DNA from 2 places in the Marinobacter sp. NP-4(2019) genome. Region 2 is predicted to be linked to the other one. Evidence: predicted binding sites of a transcription regulator. Region 2 holds the regulator's gene; the other holds the start of a gene.

Region 1 (7,037 bases), 1.8 Mb from region 2:
GCCAGGTTCTGCGCAAAAAACCGGGTGTCTACCACCGGACTGGAACTCGTTACCAGGGTGATTTTCTTGCGCCCCTCTGAAGGGCGACTTCCGGTGGTCATACGCTCAGGGGCAACATGGAGAAACTGCTGTATTCGCGTACGAATCTCCTCGCCATCACTGCTGGCGATGAAACAATCCCGGGCACCGGCCCGCATGCTCCGCAGCAGGAAGTCCTGGCTCACCCTGCGGGTCAGGGACACCACCGCCAGGTCCTCACGGGATTTGGCCAGGGCACTGATGATTCTAAGGGCTTTTTCGGCATCGTTTTCATCGGCCGCCACCATCACAAAGCGACTGCCTGTGGCTTCTACGAGGCGACTGACACGGGAAAGGTCCGATGAGGCAACAAACTCCACCGGCCACAGTCCGTCCAGTATCCGCTCGAGCCAGGTCCGGATGCCGATGTCATCCGCCACACAAACAAGAATCTCGTCTCTGTTCATAGCATCACCAGCTCAGTCCGTGTTTGATGGGGCGCTCACCAGGGCTTGAATCGGTCGCCATGTCCAGCCAGCCGGTACTGCTGTGGTGATAGTCCCGGGCGATGGTTTCCAGTCTGCCGTTGCCCTGTTTGCCGGGGCTGACCAGGTGCGGCGTGACCACCATGATCAGTTCGCGATCTTCCCGCGACACACGGTCGGAACGGAACAGCGCACCCAACAACGGCAGATTGCCGAGTCCCGGAATCCGGTCACTGTTGTTAAAGGTATTGCGGCTGACCAACCCACTGATAATGAACGTTTCACCGGGCGCCATGGCAACGGTGGTTTCCGTACGCCGCACCCTCAATCCGGGAATGGTAATACCACCGGAGGCTATCCCCGCAGCATCATCCAGATCGCTGACCTCCGGCGCGACCTTTAAAATAATCTGGTCTTCACCCACCACCGTTGGTGTCAGGCTCAGGCTGACACCAAATTGTTTGAACTCAACCTCTATACCGTCATCACCTCTGCTTACCGGAATCGGGAACTCACCTCCGGAAAGGAAAGTAGCACTTTGCCCACTCAATGTGACCAGTGAAGGCTCTGCCAATGTGTAGGCAAAACCACCAGATTCCAGGGCATTGAGAATGCTCAGGGAGCTGTTTCCGAACCGGAAGAAGTTGAAGCCGTTGGTCGCAATACCCGTAGCACCACCGAAGCCGGGCACCGTGGATTCCGGTGCGGCAAAGGATGCCCCCAGGCGTCCACCATCAAACAGCTTGGAGTAATACACCCCCAATTCATTCAGCTCGTTGCGATTAACCTCAACAATTCGAATATCGGTCTGTACCTGAGTACCGAAGGGCAGTTTGGCACCGAGGGTCGACGCAACAACAACCGGGGAACGCAACGGCTCGGAGCGCCCCTTGAGCCATACCGATAAAATGGCCGCCCCCTGGGATTTAGCTGTTACCAGCAGTTCCCTGTCATCAGACACCGACACAGCCACCACTTCCGGATCAGACGTTGCTACCTTGGCCAGGGTATCCGGAAAGCTCAGCACCTTCTGTTCCCCGTCGCCCAATTTGACCGGTGCACCATCCACCATCTCAGTATCACCCTGAGCCGCCGGCAGGGTAACTGCCAGACTTCCCAGCAACACTGCCGTTAGCCATAAGGTGATCGGTTTACCGTACATACACACTCCTTGATTCGGATCCTTCGAATACCTGCACGCGGGTGGAAGGTGGGGGCGTAGCCCGCGGGGCCGGTTCAGGCTTGGGAGGCTTGGGGAAAAGATCCTCCAGGTAGACCGGCTTCACTTCGGGCTCTTCGTCCTCTGATGCAACCTCCTGTTTCGGGGGAACGGCGACAAGCTGGAGCTTACCTTCACTGGAAGCCAACAACAGGCGTGAGACTTTGTCCTCGGGGACTGACAGCACAACAGTGTTGTTACGTCGGGAATCGCTTTCTTCGCCAGCTTCACCGTTAAAGGGCACACCCTTGACTGCCAGGACCAACACGTTACCCAGTAATTTCAGCGCGGCGGGCTTGTCCTTGTCCGAGCGCCGAAAGGAAGCCGTCACATCGACCCGGTCACCCGGTCGCAGCAGCCCACCGACACCAGAAACATCGTCAACGGCGATAGCCATGGCCTGATGCCCATGTGGAACCAGTGTTTCCAGAACGCTATCAATTCGCATGTTGGCAGTGGTCAGCATCTGGCCCGCAGCCAGAGATGTTTTGATAGGCTGACCATAGGGGGCATCGTCAGCAGGAATGGCATCAGGCAGGGGATCAGAAGAGGCAACCGACATAAAACCCTCTTCTGTCATGACATCGCCGGGAGACAGTGCCTGACGGGCGACCAGATATTGGTACTCCGGAGCCGGCAGTGTTTGCTCAGGCTGGGATACCTTGGCTTGCCCGGCGTTGGCAGGCTGGTCTTGTGTCGACAACAAACCAACGATGGCAAGGCCCAGTGCAACCAGCGCCAGTACCGTCGCCGGCAACGCATAAATCAGTCTTTTGTTCATTGTTATTGTGCCTTAGTCATCCAAACTAGAAGGCCATGGTTGCTTCCGCACTCATTGTGTCAGGCATGGGCGGAAACTTCCCCAGAAACCCGAACGTCAATTGAGGAACCATGGGCTCGGCCTTGTTATCGCGGGAGAGGGTACAAGTCAGGAAGCTGCCCGAACCATCCACCTGACATTCATCACCAGTGATTTCCGCTCCGGCCCTCAGGCGTTGGGATTTCAACGCCCAGCCTTTCGCCAGAGCCGCATTGGCGGTGGTCACAACCTGGCCCGAGAGTTCATCGGCTGAATACCAGGTACGATCCACCCGCAAGGCAGATGAGACGGCCTGGTCCACGACACTCTGCATCTCGTATTTCCCGAAGAATAGGATACCGTAGGCCGCCGCCCCATAAAGCATGGCGACGACCATAGGAAACAGGAGCAGAAATTCCAGAGCGACTGCCCCGCGACTAGCTCGCATGACTCACGCCTCTCACCGGAAAAGTTAGAGTTGCCTCAATCACCAGCAGTCGTGGCATCAGTGAACAGGTTGGAAAAGAATGTTTGCACCTGAGTTCGAATTGTATCGTCTGCCAGAGCGAAAGTGAGAAGCCCCACCAGCACTGCTGCAAGAACAATATATTCAAGCGCGGAGGCACCTTTCTGTTTTGACTTAAGCGGCAACTTCCTGGTCTGCAGGTTGGCGACAATACGTGTAGACAAGTTGTTGATCCTTTGGATGCTCATGGCAAACTCCTTCGCATGGCTTGTTGTATGGTTTAAACGTAGAGCATATGCCGCTTATAACGCGACAGGTTTTGTTATGCTTTTTGTTACTAACAGTCAGGTTTCTTTGCAACCGTCAATGGACCCAGTTCAAGAAAACACCTATAAAGGCCAGGTCAAATGTCGATTGCATCACAGGACCTTAACACCACTTCTCCCGTTTAAATATTGCCTTTAATGACAAGAAAATTAGCCTTATCGGCCAATAGAAACGAGGCCGGATAGCCGGCCAATCGCGGCCCACACTTACTCCCCCGGCCTGTTGCCTGGCGCCTTTTGCAAATGGGATACTGGTTCACACATCCGTATCCTGGGCCTCTTATGACAACACCCCATCAAGCCGTTGCAAGAATTATTGATACCACCCAACCACAAACGCTGCTGGTTTGCGGGGTGCTGGCGGAAGAAGCGGGCAGGCACTGGCAGTTACACAACAAACACAGTCATTTAACGACACTGACAGAAACTTCGCTCAAAGACGCATTTCCACTGCCCGAGATCCAGGACCTGGCACTGGTGACCGACGTTCTGGAGCATCTTCCCCGGGCTCAGGGGGAGATCCTTCTGGGTCAACTGAGAAACTACGGCACCCATCAGATTGCCGTGGTGGTCAAACCGGATCACGGCTGGAGTTTCACTGACTTTATTGCCCTGGGCTTCCGCCGACAGGCGGAACTGGAGAGCGATGGTGAACCGTCAACGCTCTACACCTACAATATCGACACTTACAACCACAAACGGGCCTGGAACAACCCGGACAACTGGGCCAACCCGGAGATGTGGGGCAAGGCCTGGTGGTAACTTGGCCACACTCAATCTGACAGGATCAGACACATGCCGGTCTTTACCGAGAAGAATGCAGAGACACAGTTGAACGCAGAAGCTGACAAGGTCCACCGTGATGACCTTGAAGACCTGCTGGCCCGGCAACGCGCCATAGAAGAGAAAGTGAAAGGAAGCGGTAAGCTCAAACGCTTCAGCGCAGACATCAGGCTGATGTTTGGCATGATCCGCGACTACTGGAACGGCAGTTATCGCGATGTGCCCTGGAAAAGCATCGCCGCCATTGCCGGCGCTCTTATTTATGTTCTGAACCCGCTGGATGTTATCCCGGATCTGCTGATCGGCATCGGCTTTCTGGATGATGCCGGCGTGGTGGCCCTGTGCCTGAAGCTGGTGGAATCAGACCTCCACCGCTATGCCGCCTGGAAAGAGCACCAGGAAGACCAAATTGGTGCAAATCAATGAATTTTGCACCCATATAGTGCGAAAACCCCGAAAATTGTCATTCGCCTCTGGCAAACACCCCCTCCAACCCCCTTCTCTCCATTGGTTTGCATTGTTTTGGAACATCTCTTGCTAACAACGCACTCCATCAATGCACGCACTGCCCGGTAAGAGGCAGCAACCTTACCTATCAGGAGAGAAAACCCGTGGACATCACGAGTGCAGTACATACCCTGACCGAAAGCGCCAACACGCTGTTCATACTCATCGGCGCCATTATGGTGCTGGCCATGCACGCCGGCTTTGCCTTCCTGGAAGTGGGCACCGTCAGGCACAAGAACCAGGTCAACGCCCTGGTGAAGATCATGACCGACTTCGGTGTCTCTGCCGTCGCCTATTTCTTCATCGGCTACTACATTGCCTACGGCAGCCACTTCATGGCCGGCGCCTCGGAACTGACCGCCGCCAATGGCTACGATCTGGTCAAGTTTTTCTTCCTGATGACCTTTGCCGCCGCGATTCCCGCCATCGTCTCCGGCGGCATTGCCGAGCGGGCGAAGTTCTACCCCATGTTGATTGCCTCCGGCCTGATCGTGGCCTTCGTTTATCCATTCTTCGAAGGTCTGATCTGGAACGGTAATTACGGCTTCCAGGCCTGGCTGGAGACCCAGTTTGGTGCAGGCTTCCATGACTTCGCCGGCTCCGTTGTGGTGCACGCCGTGGGTGGCTGGATCGCCCTGGCCGCGGTCCTGCTGCTCGGCGCCCGTAACGGACGCTACCGCAATGGGCGCGTAGTCGCCTTTGCACCGTCCAACATCCCGTTCCTGGCCCTCGGCGCCTGGATTCTGACCGTAGGCTGGTTCGGCTTTAACGTGATGTCCGCACAAACCCTGGACGGCATCAGCGGCCTGGTGGCGGTCAACAGTCTGATGGCCATGGTCGGCGGCGTACTGGTCGCCATGCTGGTCGGTAAAAAGGACCCGGGCTTTATCCATAACGGCCCACTGGCCGGCCTGGTGGCAGTGTGTGCCGGTTCGGACCTGATGCACCCGGTCGGTGCACTGGTGACCGGCGGTGTTGCCGGAGCCGTGTTCGTGTACCTGTTCGAATGGGCCCAGGCCAAAATCGAACGTCTCGACGATGTGCTGGGTGTGTGGCCGCTGCACGGCGTGTGTGGCGTCTGGGGTGCCATTGCTGCCGGTATCTTCGGCCAGGAAGCCCTGGGTGGACTGGGGGGCGTCAGCCTCATGTCCCAGATTGTCGGCTCCATCGCCGGCGTTCTGGTGGCCTTCATTGGCGGGCTGATTGTATATGGCGTGATTAACGCAATCTCCGGCCTTCGCCTGACCCAGGAAGAAGAATTCAACGGCGCCGACGTAAGCATCCATAAAATCGGCGCCACCTCAATGGACTGAGGCCTTAATACTAATACCCGGTCAGCTCCATGTAGCCCTCGCCCCGATGGCTACCGCTGACGCTGACCGGGCTTTCCCAGTAGGGAAACAAGCCGTCGTTCCAGTATTCGCCTGGCGGCGCTGCCACGGTCAATTCGGCCTGTCGACCGGGAATGTGTATTTGCCACTGGACCGGTACGTTGCCGGCAGCGGTGTCGCGCTGCTCGACCATCTCCAGCGTCATCGCATCCGCCCCTAACGGAATGACTTCCCGCTCCGGCGTCACCCACGTCCCAGAGAGGAAATCCCCGCCTGCTTCGCGCAAGCGGAACATCATCAGCTTGTCCCCGGACTCCAGGTGCAACGCAAACCAGTCCCAGCCCTGTTGGCCGGCTTTCAGAAACTGGCTGCTCCATTCCCGGTCGAACCAGCCGTGCCCCGAGACTCCAAACGTTTCACCGTCGAGCATTACCTCTCCTTCAATGGCCAGATCCACCAGGCTGAAGTACATGGAACCCTCGCCACTGGCGGATTTGGGGCTGAAGCCATGATCGCCATGGGCGACCGGCTCTCCAGTAACCGCCACTTGCAGATCATAGGACCAGCCCTCACCGCTGACCTGCAGCCGCCAGTGGCCATCATCCGCCACCTGCAAATGCCAGTCGTCGTGCCAGACCTCAAAGGGATCAGCCATCGCACCCGCCTGCCCGATATCACCCCGGGCCAGTTTTTCGGCAAACCGGTGTTGCCCCCTGAAGGACACTGCCGCATGGGCCATCCAGGCCGCCTCCAAAGGCCAACTATCCGCTTCGGGCGCGGGTCCATCGGGATCGCGGGCGACCATGGCCTGGCGGAACTGGGTCCATTGCAGACCCAGCGGGTCGCCCTGATCGGTGGTGAGATTGGCGGTCAGGTACCACCACTCAATGCGGTGTCGCGGGTGGGGCCCGAAATCCTCAGGAAACCGCAACCGATCTCCCGGCGCCGGCTGGGCAAAGGTTTTCTCATCCACTTGTTCAGCCAGGCCGGCAAACCCGGTGGATTCCGGCGTTTCCGAGCAGGCCGTCAGGGTAAGGGTAAACGCAAGCGCCGCCCATCGAAGCGATTGAGAACTTTGCGTCATCGCTCACCTCCACCAGTGA
Region 2 (7,037 bases):
GCTGGAGCAAGTCGGCCAGGTCATCCGACTCGAAGTCCTCGAGGATATCGGCCAGTTCCTGGGCATTCAGCTGGCTGAGAAAGTAGCCCCGGATATCATCACCGAGGTACTGGAGGACTTCACCTTCCAGCTGCTTGTCGACCAGGTTCCACAACAGGGCCCGCTGACGGGGCGGGGACGACTCCAGCAGGTGGGCTATATCACTGGGGCTCAGACCGCCATTCAGGATGCGTGCAACCTGTTTCAACGCGCCACTGTCAAGCGCTTCGCTAAGAGAGCGAAGGCGCTGGCGAGCCTGGCTTTTTTCCAGAATATCGGTCATGGTTCACCCACAGTCAGAAAACCCCCGTATTATAGCGGAGTTAGGCGGCACAGGTGATAAAGAGTTGTAGGTGAATGTCGCAGGAAACCAAAAGTCGGTCGAGAATGTGGGTTTATTCGCCTTCGCCAAAATAGTCATTGATCAGCTCGACCAGGGCCTCAATCGCCTGTTCCTCGTCTGCGCCGTCCGCAATCAGCTCTATTTCTGTTCCCTGGCTTGCGGCCAGCATCATGACCTGCATGATGTTTTTCGCATCAACTTCGCGACCTTTGCCACAGATTGTCACCGAGCTTTTATAGGCTGAGGCGGTGGCAACCAGCTTAGCGGTGGCACGCGCGTGCAAACCGAGCTTGTTGATGATGGTGATGGGACGTCGAATCATGCCCGTTTACCCCTGGTCCCTGGTTTGCAGGTGGGGTAATTCCGTGTGGCGGACCTGGACATTGTTGTACTTCTGACGGAAGTAGTCGCCCAGTTGCTCGCAGACATAGACAGAGCGATGCTGTCCGCCGGTGCAGCCGATGGAAATGGTCATGTAGCTTCGATTGCTGTCAGCGAACGATGGCAACCAGCTGTCCAGAAACGCAATCAGGTCGTCGACCATCCTGCGGCTCAGGGGCTCTTTCTCCAGAAATTCGATAACCGGTTGGTCAGTGCCGACATACTGGCGAAGGCTGGTATCCCAGTAGGGATTAGGCAGGCAGCGCACATCGAAGACGTAGTCGGAATCCAGAGGCACGCCGTGTTTGAAGCCGAATGACTGAAACAGCAGGGCCAGTTCCTGGTCCTTGCGCCCGACGATACGCTGCTTGACCATGTCGCGCAGTTCATACATGGACATGCCGGTGGTATCGATGTAGAGGTCGGCCAGCTTTGACAGTGGCTCCAGTAGCTGTTTCTCATTGCCAATGGCTTCCCGGAGTGACGTTTTGTCGTCACTCAGCGGGTGTTTGCGACGTGTTGCGTGGAAACGCTGGAGCAGGGATTGTTCGTCCGCATCCAGGTAGATAATCTCGACGGTGACGCCGGTACCCCGGAGCTGGCGATAAATGGTTTCGAAGTTGGTCAGCTCACCGGCCAGGTTGCGGGCATCGATACTGACTGCCATTTTACCCAGGCGGCCTGGGGAATCGCTGTGATTGGCGGCTTCTGTCGTCAAGGGGAAGAGCAGGCCGATAGGCAGGTTATCAATGCAGTAAAAGCCCAGATCCTCCAGCACGTGAAGCGCCGTACTTTTTCCCGAGCCTGACCTGCCACTGACAATAATCAGTTTCATTGCCTTTTTGCCTCCGCTCAGAAATGATCAGCTATCACCGTCCAACATGCAGCTGTAGAGAGATTGTGCATCCGTACATTGCCGCAACTGATCGCAAAATCCCCGGTCGTTGAATTTCTCCGCCAGTTGGCTCAGCAGTTCCAGGTGTTCGCTGGTCGCTTCCTTGGGAACAATCAAGGCAAACACCAGATCCACCGGCTGATTATCAATGGCATCGAAACTGACCCCTTCTTCCAGCGTCAGCAGTACACCAACCACCCGGTCAAGCCCTTCAAGGCGACAGTGAGGGATGGCGATGCCCTGGCCAATGCCGGTACTGCCGAGCCGCTCCCGGGAAATCAGGTTGTTGAAGATCTGGGTTTCGCTGAGAGAGGAATCCTGTTGATTCACCTGCTCGGCAATGAATTCCAGAACCCGTTTCTTGCTGGATGCCGGGGTTCGGCACAGGGTCAGTTCCGGTGCAAGAATGTTTTCGATAGTCAGGGATGTGTCGCTCATGAATCGACTGCAATTCCGTAAAAAAAAGGCTGCGGCACGTTCGTGCCGCAGCTCGATTATTTTGAATGCCTGGGAACCGGTATCTTAACGGACACCATTACCATGCATACGATCGATGTTCTTTTCCTTGTGTTTGAGAATCTGACGGTCCAGTTTGTCAATCAGCGAATCAATCGCTGCATACATGTCGTCATTCTCAGCCTTTGCGTGAATCTCACCACCAATCACGTGGAGTGTCGCCTCAGCCATTTGCCTTACCTTCTCAACCTGAAGCGTCACCTGACAGTTACTGATGTGGTCAAAGTGGCGCTCGAGCTTTTCAAACTTGCCTGATACGTAATCTTTCAATGAGGGAGTCAGTTCTACGTGATGGCCTGAAATATTGAGTTGCATAGGCGTCTCCTGTCGTCATCATGCTGACCCCGGTGAGGGCCAACGGTGTGCCGGCGTTATTCCTGCCGGCGGATCCAGTCGGGTCAAACCAGCCGTTTCCGTTCATTGGAAGGCGGAATGTGCATAGCCTCACGATATTTGGCTACGGTCCGCCTGGCTACCTTGATACCCTGTTCTCCTAGCATGGCTGCAATTTTGCTATCGCTCAATGGCTTTTTCGGAGTTTCTGCCGCAATCAGTTTCTTGATCATGGCACGGATCGCGGTGGAGGAACACTCTCCACCCTCATCAGTACTGACGTGGCTCGAGAAAAAGTACTTTAATTCAAAGATGCCACGGGGTGTATGCATGTATTTCTGGGTGGTCACCCGGGAAATGGTGGACTCGTGCATTTCCACGGCCTGGGCAATGTCCGACAGAATCAACGGCTTCATCGCTTCTTCGCCGTGATCCAGAAAGCCCTGCTGATGCTCGACAATCCGTGTGGCCACCTTGAGCAGGGTTTCGTTTCGGCTTTGCAGGCTCTTGATGAACCATTTCGCCTCCTGAAGCTGATCCCTCAGGTAGGTGTTGTCGGCGCTGCTGTCCGCGCGCTTGATCAGGGAAGCGTAACTGGCATTGACCCGGATCCGGGGAGCAATGTCGGGATTGAGTTCGACTCGCCAGCGGCCGTTGTGCTTGCGAACCATAACATCGGGAATGACGTAATCCGGTTCGGCCCGGTCTACCGAATCGCCCGGCCGTGGGTTGAGACTGGTGATCAGCGCCAGCACTTCCCGCAACTGATCTTCCTTCAGGCGGCTACGGCGCAGCAGTTGTGCGTAATCCCGGTTGCCCAGCAGGTTGATGTAATGGGTAATGACCAGTCGCGCCTGGGCCAGCCAGGGGGTGTCCGGCGGCAACTGGTTGAGCTGGATCAGCAGACACTCCTGCAGATTGCAGGCAAAGACGCCGGGTGGATCAAAGTGCTGCAGTCGGTGCAGCACTGCTTCCACTTCGTCCAGTTCCAGCGGGTCGTCCTCGGTGTCGTCCACCAGTCCGGAATGGATTTCCTCTATGGATGAGGCCAGGTAGCCACGCTCATCCACTGCGTCCATCAGGGCATGGGCGATGGCCTGGTCCCGTTCGCTCAGGGGGGTCAGGTTCAACTGCCATTCGAGATGGTCCTGAAGGGTCTCGGTCGGGGAATTGCGGGTTTCGAAGTCGCTGTCGTTCTCGTCTTCATTGCGGGCCGCCGGTGCCGGTGCTGACTGGTAGATGTCATCCCAGGCGGTATCTACTGGCAAATCGTCCGGAATGTTATCGGGAATGTCATTCTCCGATGCCCAGTCGGGACCGTTCTCGGATTCATCCCAGTCGGAGGTGGACTCCGTCGCCGAAGCGGTTTCCTCGGACTTCGGGGACTCTTCGTGGTCCTGCTCGGAGGTATTGGCATCCGGGGTATCGTCGTCTTCCGAGGTTTCCAGCATGGGGTTGGAGTCCAGAGCCTGCTGGATTTCCTGCTGAAGGTCGAGAGTAGAGAGTTGCAGAAGCCTGATCGCCTGCTGCAACTGGGGCGTCATGGTCAGGCTCTGACCCAGTTTTAACTGTAATGACGCTTTCATAACCATGGTTCAGGATCCGTCACCCAGTAAACGAGTGATTGCAAAAAAAATTCGTTGTATGCTGGCTACTTGCCAGACCAAGCAAGTTCTTTGCCGAGTGTACTTGCTTGTCACTGACATGACAATTGGGTCATGGTAAAACCGGCTCTGGAATATGACGCCGGTCAAAGCCGGAATTCATTTCCGAGGTAGACCTCTTTCACTTGCTGGTTGGCCAGGATTTCCTCCGAATTTCCGGAAGCAATAATGTGGCCGCCTGAAACGATGTAGGCATTCTCGCAAATGTCCAGGGTTTCACGCACGTTGTGATCAGTAATCAATACCCCGATCCCCTTGTCCCGCAAGTGCCGGATAATCTGTTTGATGTCGCTGACCGAAATGGGGTCGACACCGGCAAAGGGTTCATCCAGCAGGATGAACGCCGGTTCCATCGCCAGCGCCCGGGCAATCTCCACCCGCCGCCGCTCACCGCCGGACAGCGCCATGCCCAAGCTGTCGCGGATGTGCGTAATGTGGAACTCTTCCAGCAGCTCTTCCAGTTTGGCCTCGCGATCCGCCCGTTTGAGTTCCTTGCGGGTCTCCAGGATCGCCATGATATTGTCCCGCACCGTCAGCTTGCGGAACACCGACGCTTCCTGGGGCAGGTAGCCAATCCCCTTGCGGGCACGACCATGCATCGGTAGTGGCGTAATGTCCTTGCTGTCGATGGTGATGCGGCCATTATCCGCCGATACCAGTCCTACGATCATGTAGAAGCAGGTGGTCTTGCCTGCTCCATTGGGACCCAGCAGGCCAACAATTTCGCCACTGCGAATCTCCAGGGAGACGTCAAGGACCACTTTTTTGTGTTTGTAGCTTTTTGCCAGATTACTGGCCCTGAGAACTGCCATCCGAATCCTGTCTGTTTTGACTGCTGCGTGGCTGGATAACCATCTCAACACGGCCATTGCCGTTGCTGGCGGACCCTTCTGCGGTGACGACACGGTCGACGCTATCATAATGAATGATGTTGCCGCGGAACAGGTTGCCATTCTGTTCAATCACTGCTTCCCGTTCAAATGTCAGCCGGTTTTCCGGGGCCGAGTAGGTGATGTTGAGGGCGCGAGCGTCGGTTTCTCCTTCGCCGTTCCGCGCGGGTTGCCGGTAGTGGGCTGGTTGCCCGGTGGCTTCGATTCGCCGCAGGCCGTTCTCATCACGGTAGAGGATCACTTTGTCGGCGGTCAGCTCAGTGGCTCCCTGGGTCAGGGTGACGTCTCCGGTGTAGGTGGCAACCCCCTTGCTGTCATCCAGCCGTGCGCTGTTGGCTTTGACGGTAATCGGGGTGTCGGAGTCCAGGCTGAAAGCAACTGCTGACCCGGCAAACAGGAGTGCTGCCAGCGCTGCGGTAAAATTACGGATTGGCTTGTTGGCCAGGTTCATAGCGTCCTTCCACCTGTGAGTCGAGTTCGAGAATGCGGGCATCTATCCAGGCCTTCATTCCGGTTGCCCGGGTCACGCTGAATGAATCGGTCAGCGTGACCGGAGCGTCGGTGTAGACCGTGCGGCTGTTGTTGTCCAGCGTCAGCCTGGAAGTCGTCAGGATGCCCCGGCGGTCACCGGCAGTGCGAATCACCTTGACGTTACCTTTGAGGTGAAGCAGGCCATCCGCCTCACGGTAAGTTCCGGTATCCGAGCTCAGGTGCCAGGGTTCGGACTCACCCTCACCAAATAGTTCCGCCCGTGGGGATTCCATGATGGCCCTGTTGCTGGCTTCAAACTGCTCAATACGCGGGCTTTCAAAGCGCACATTGAGTTTGCCGGTTTCATCGTATGAAAGGTAGCGACCGTTGACGACAAAGCCATCGGGTTCGGACTGCCCTCTCAGTGCCGCTGCGTCCACCGGTTCCTGAGGCTCGTCACTCTGCCACATCATCACGATCAGAGCCACAATGGTGCAGCCCAGTGCCAGGGTTCTCAGCCAGGGACGGTCGACCAGTAACAGGGTGGGGAGCAGGTTGCCTCTCATCGCGACGGGTCCTTCAGTCGGCCAGGGTGTAGGCGGCCAGGGTGGTGTCGAGCTGGCCGCAGGCGGTCAGCAACAGGTCACAGGCCTCCCGAACCGCACCGCTGCCACCGGGGACCGAGGTACATACATCCGCCTGTTCGCGAACCAGCCAGTAGCCGTTGGGAACGGTAATGCCCAGGCCGGCAAAGCGGATGGCGGGCAGGTCCGGCAGATCATCGCCCATATAGGCGATCTCGTCGGGGCTGACACCAAGGGATTCGACCAGTTCCTGCAGCGCCACCTTCTTGTCTTCGCGGCCCTGCATCAGGTGCGGGATGCCGAGGTCGCTCATGCGTTTTTGAGTCAGTGGCGAGGTGCGCCCGGTGATGACGGCGACGGTAATGCCGGCGGCCATGACCTGTTTCAGACCCAGTCCATCCAGAATATTAAAGCCTTTCATTTCATCGCCCGTGGCACTGAAAAACAGTTTGCCATCGGTCATGATGCCGTCTACATCCAGGGCGAGCAGGCGAATATTGGCGGCTTTGCCGAGAATGCGGGCCGGCCATTGCGGGCGCAGGGTATCGGTCATTGCTTGCCTCCTCAGATAACGCCGGCGCGGAGCAGGTCGTGCATATTGATGGCGCCGACCAGTTGGCCATTTTCATCCGTGACGGGCAGGGCGTTGATTTTCATTTCTTCCATGATGTTTAACGCCTCGGCGGCCAGGTGGTCGGCCTGGATGGTTTTGCCGTTATGGGTCATGACTTGGTGAATGGGGGTTGTGTGGACGTCAAAGGATCTGTCCAGCGTGCGACGCAGATCGCCATCGGTGAAGACACCGGTCAGGTTACCGTCCGCGTCCACCACCGTGGTCATGCCCAGTCCCTTGCGGGACATTTCAAGCAATGCGCCGCTGAGGGTGGTGTCTTCGGTGACGCGGGGGATGCGGTCGCCGGA

The links. The regulator sigma-54, encoded in region 2, starts transcription at its own class of promoters, with help from an activator protein. The targets are predictions, from matches to a motif close to ANTGGCATNNANNTTGCTNT.
Region 1: EHN06_RS01875 (ammonium transporter) is a predicted target of sigma-54. The motif match lies at 4,618-4,637, and genes of this name have one in related genera.

Annotation. Positions count from the first base shown of each region.
Region 1 covers NZ_CP034142.1:429,937-436,973, reverse strand. Annotated here, with positions in the region: gene EHN06_RS01910 (AAA family ATPase) at 1-485, opposite strand, end outside; gene EHN06_RS01905 (type II and III secretion system protein family protein) at 490-1,665, opposite strand; gene cpaB (Flp pilus assembly protein CpaB) at 1,655-2,503, opposite strand; gene EHN06_RS01895 (TadE/TadG family type IV pilus assembly protein) at 2,529-2,969, opposite strand; gene EHN06_RS01890 (Flp family type IVb pilin) at 3,005-3,235, opposite strand; gene EHN06_RS01885 (DUF6231 family protein) at 3,596-4,075, shown strand; gene EHN06_RS01880 (YkvA family protein) at 4,109-4,522, shown strand; gene EHN06_RS01875 (ammonium transporter) at 4,708-5,916, shown strand; gene EHN06_RS01870 (lipocalin-like domain-containing protein) at 5,927-7,018, opposite strand; gene EHN06_RS01865 (ABC transporter permease) at 7,015-7,037, opposite strand, start outside.
Region 2 covers NZ_CP034142.1:3,102,750-3,109,786, reverse strand. Annotated here, with positions in the region: gene mgtE (magnesium transporter) at 1-322, opposite strand, end outside; gene EHN06_RS14135 (HPr family phosphocarrier protein) at 435-704, opposite strand; gene rapZ (RNase adapter RapZ) at 711-1,598, opposite strand; gene ptsN (PTS IIA-like nitrogen regulatory protein PtsN) at 1,626-2,096, opposite strand; gene hpf (ribosome hibernation promoting factor) at 2,181-2,489, opposite strand; gene EHN06_RS14115 (RNA polymerase factor sigma-54) at 2,573-4,099, opposite strand; gene lptB (LPS export ABC transporter ATP-binding protein) at 4,258-4,983, opposite strand; gene lptA (lipopolysaccharide transport periplasmic protein LptA) at 4,961-5,512, opposite strand; gene lptC (LPS export ABC transporter periplasmic protein LptC) at 5,484-6,098, opposite strand; gene EHN06_RS14095 (KdsC family phosphatase) at 6,112-6,669, opposite strand; gene EHN06_RS14090 (KpsF/GutQ family sugar-phosphate isomerase) at 6,681-7,037, opposite strand, start outside.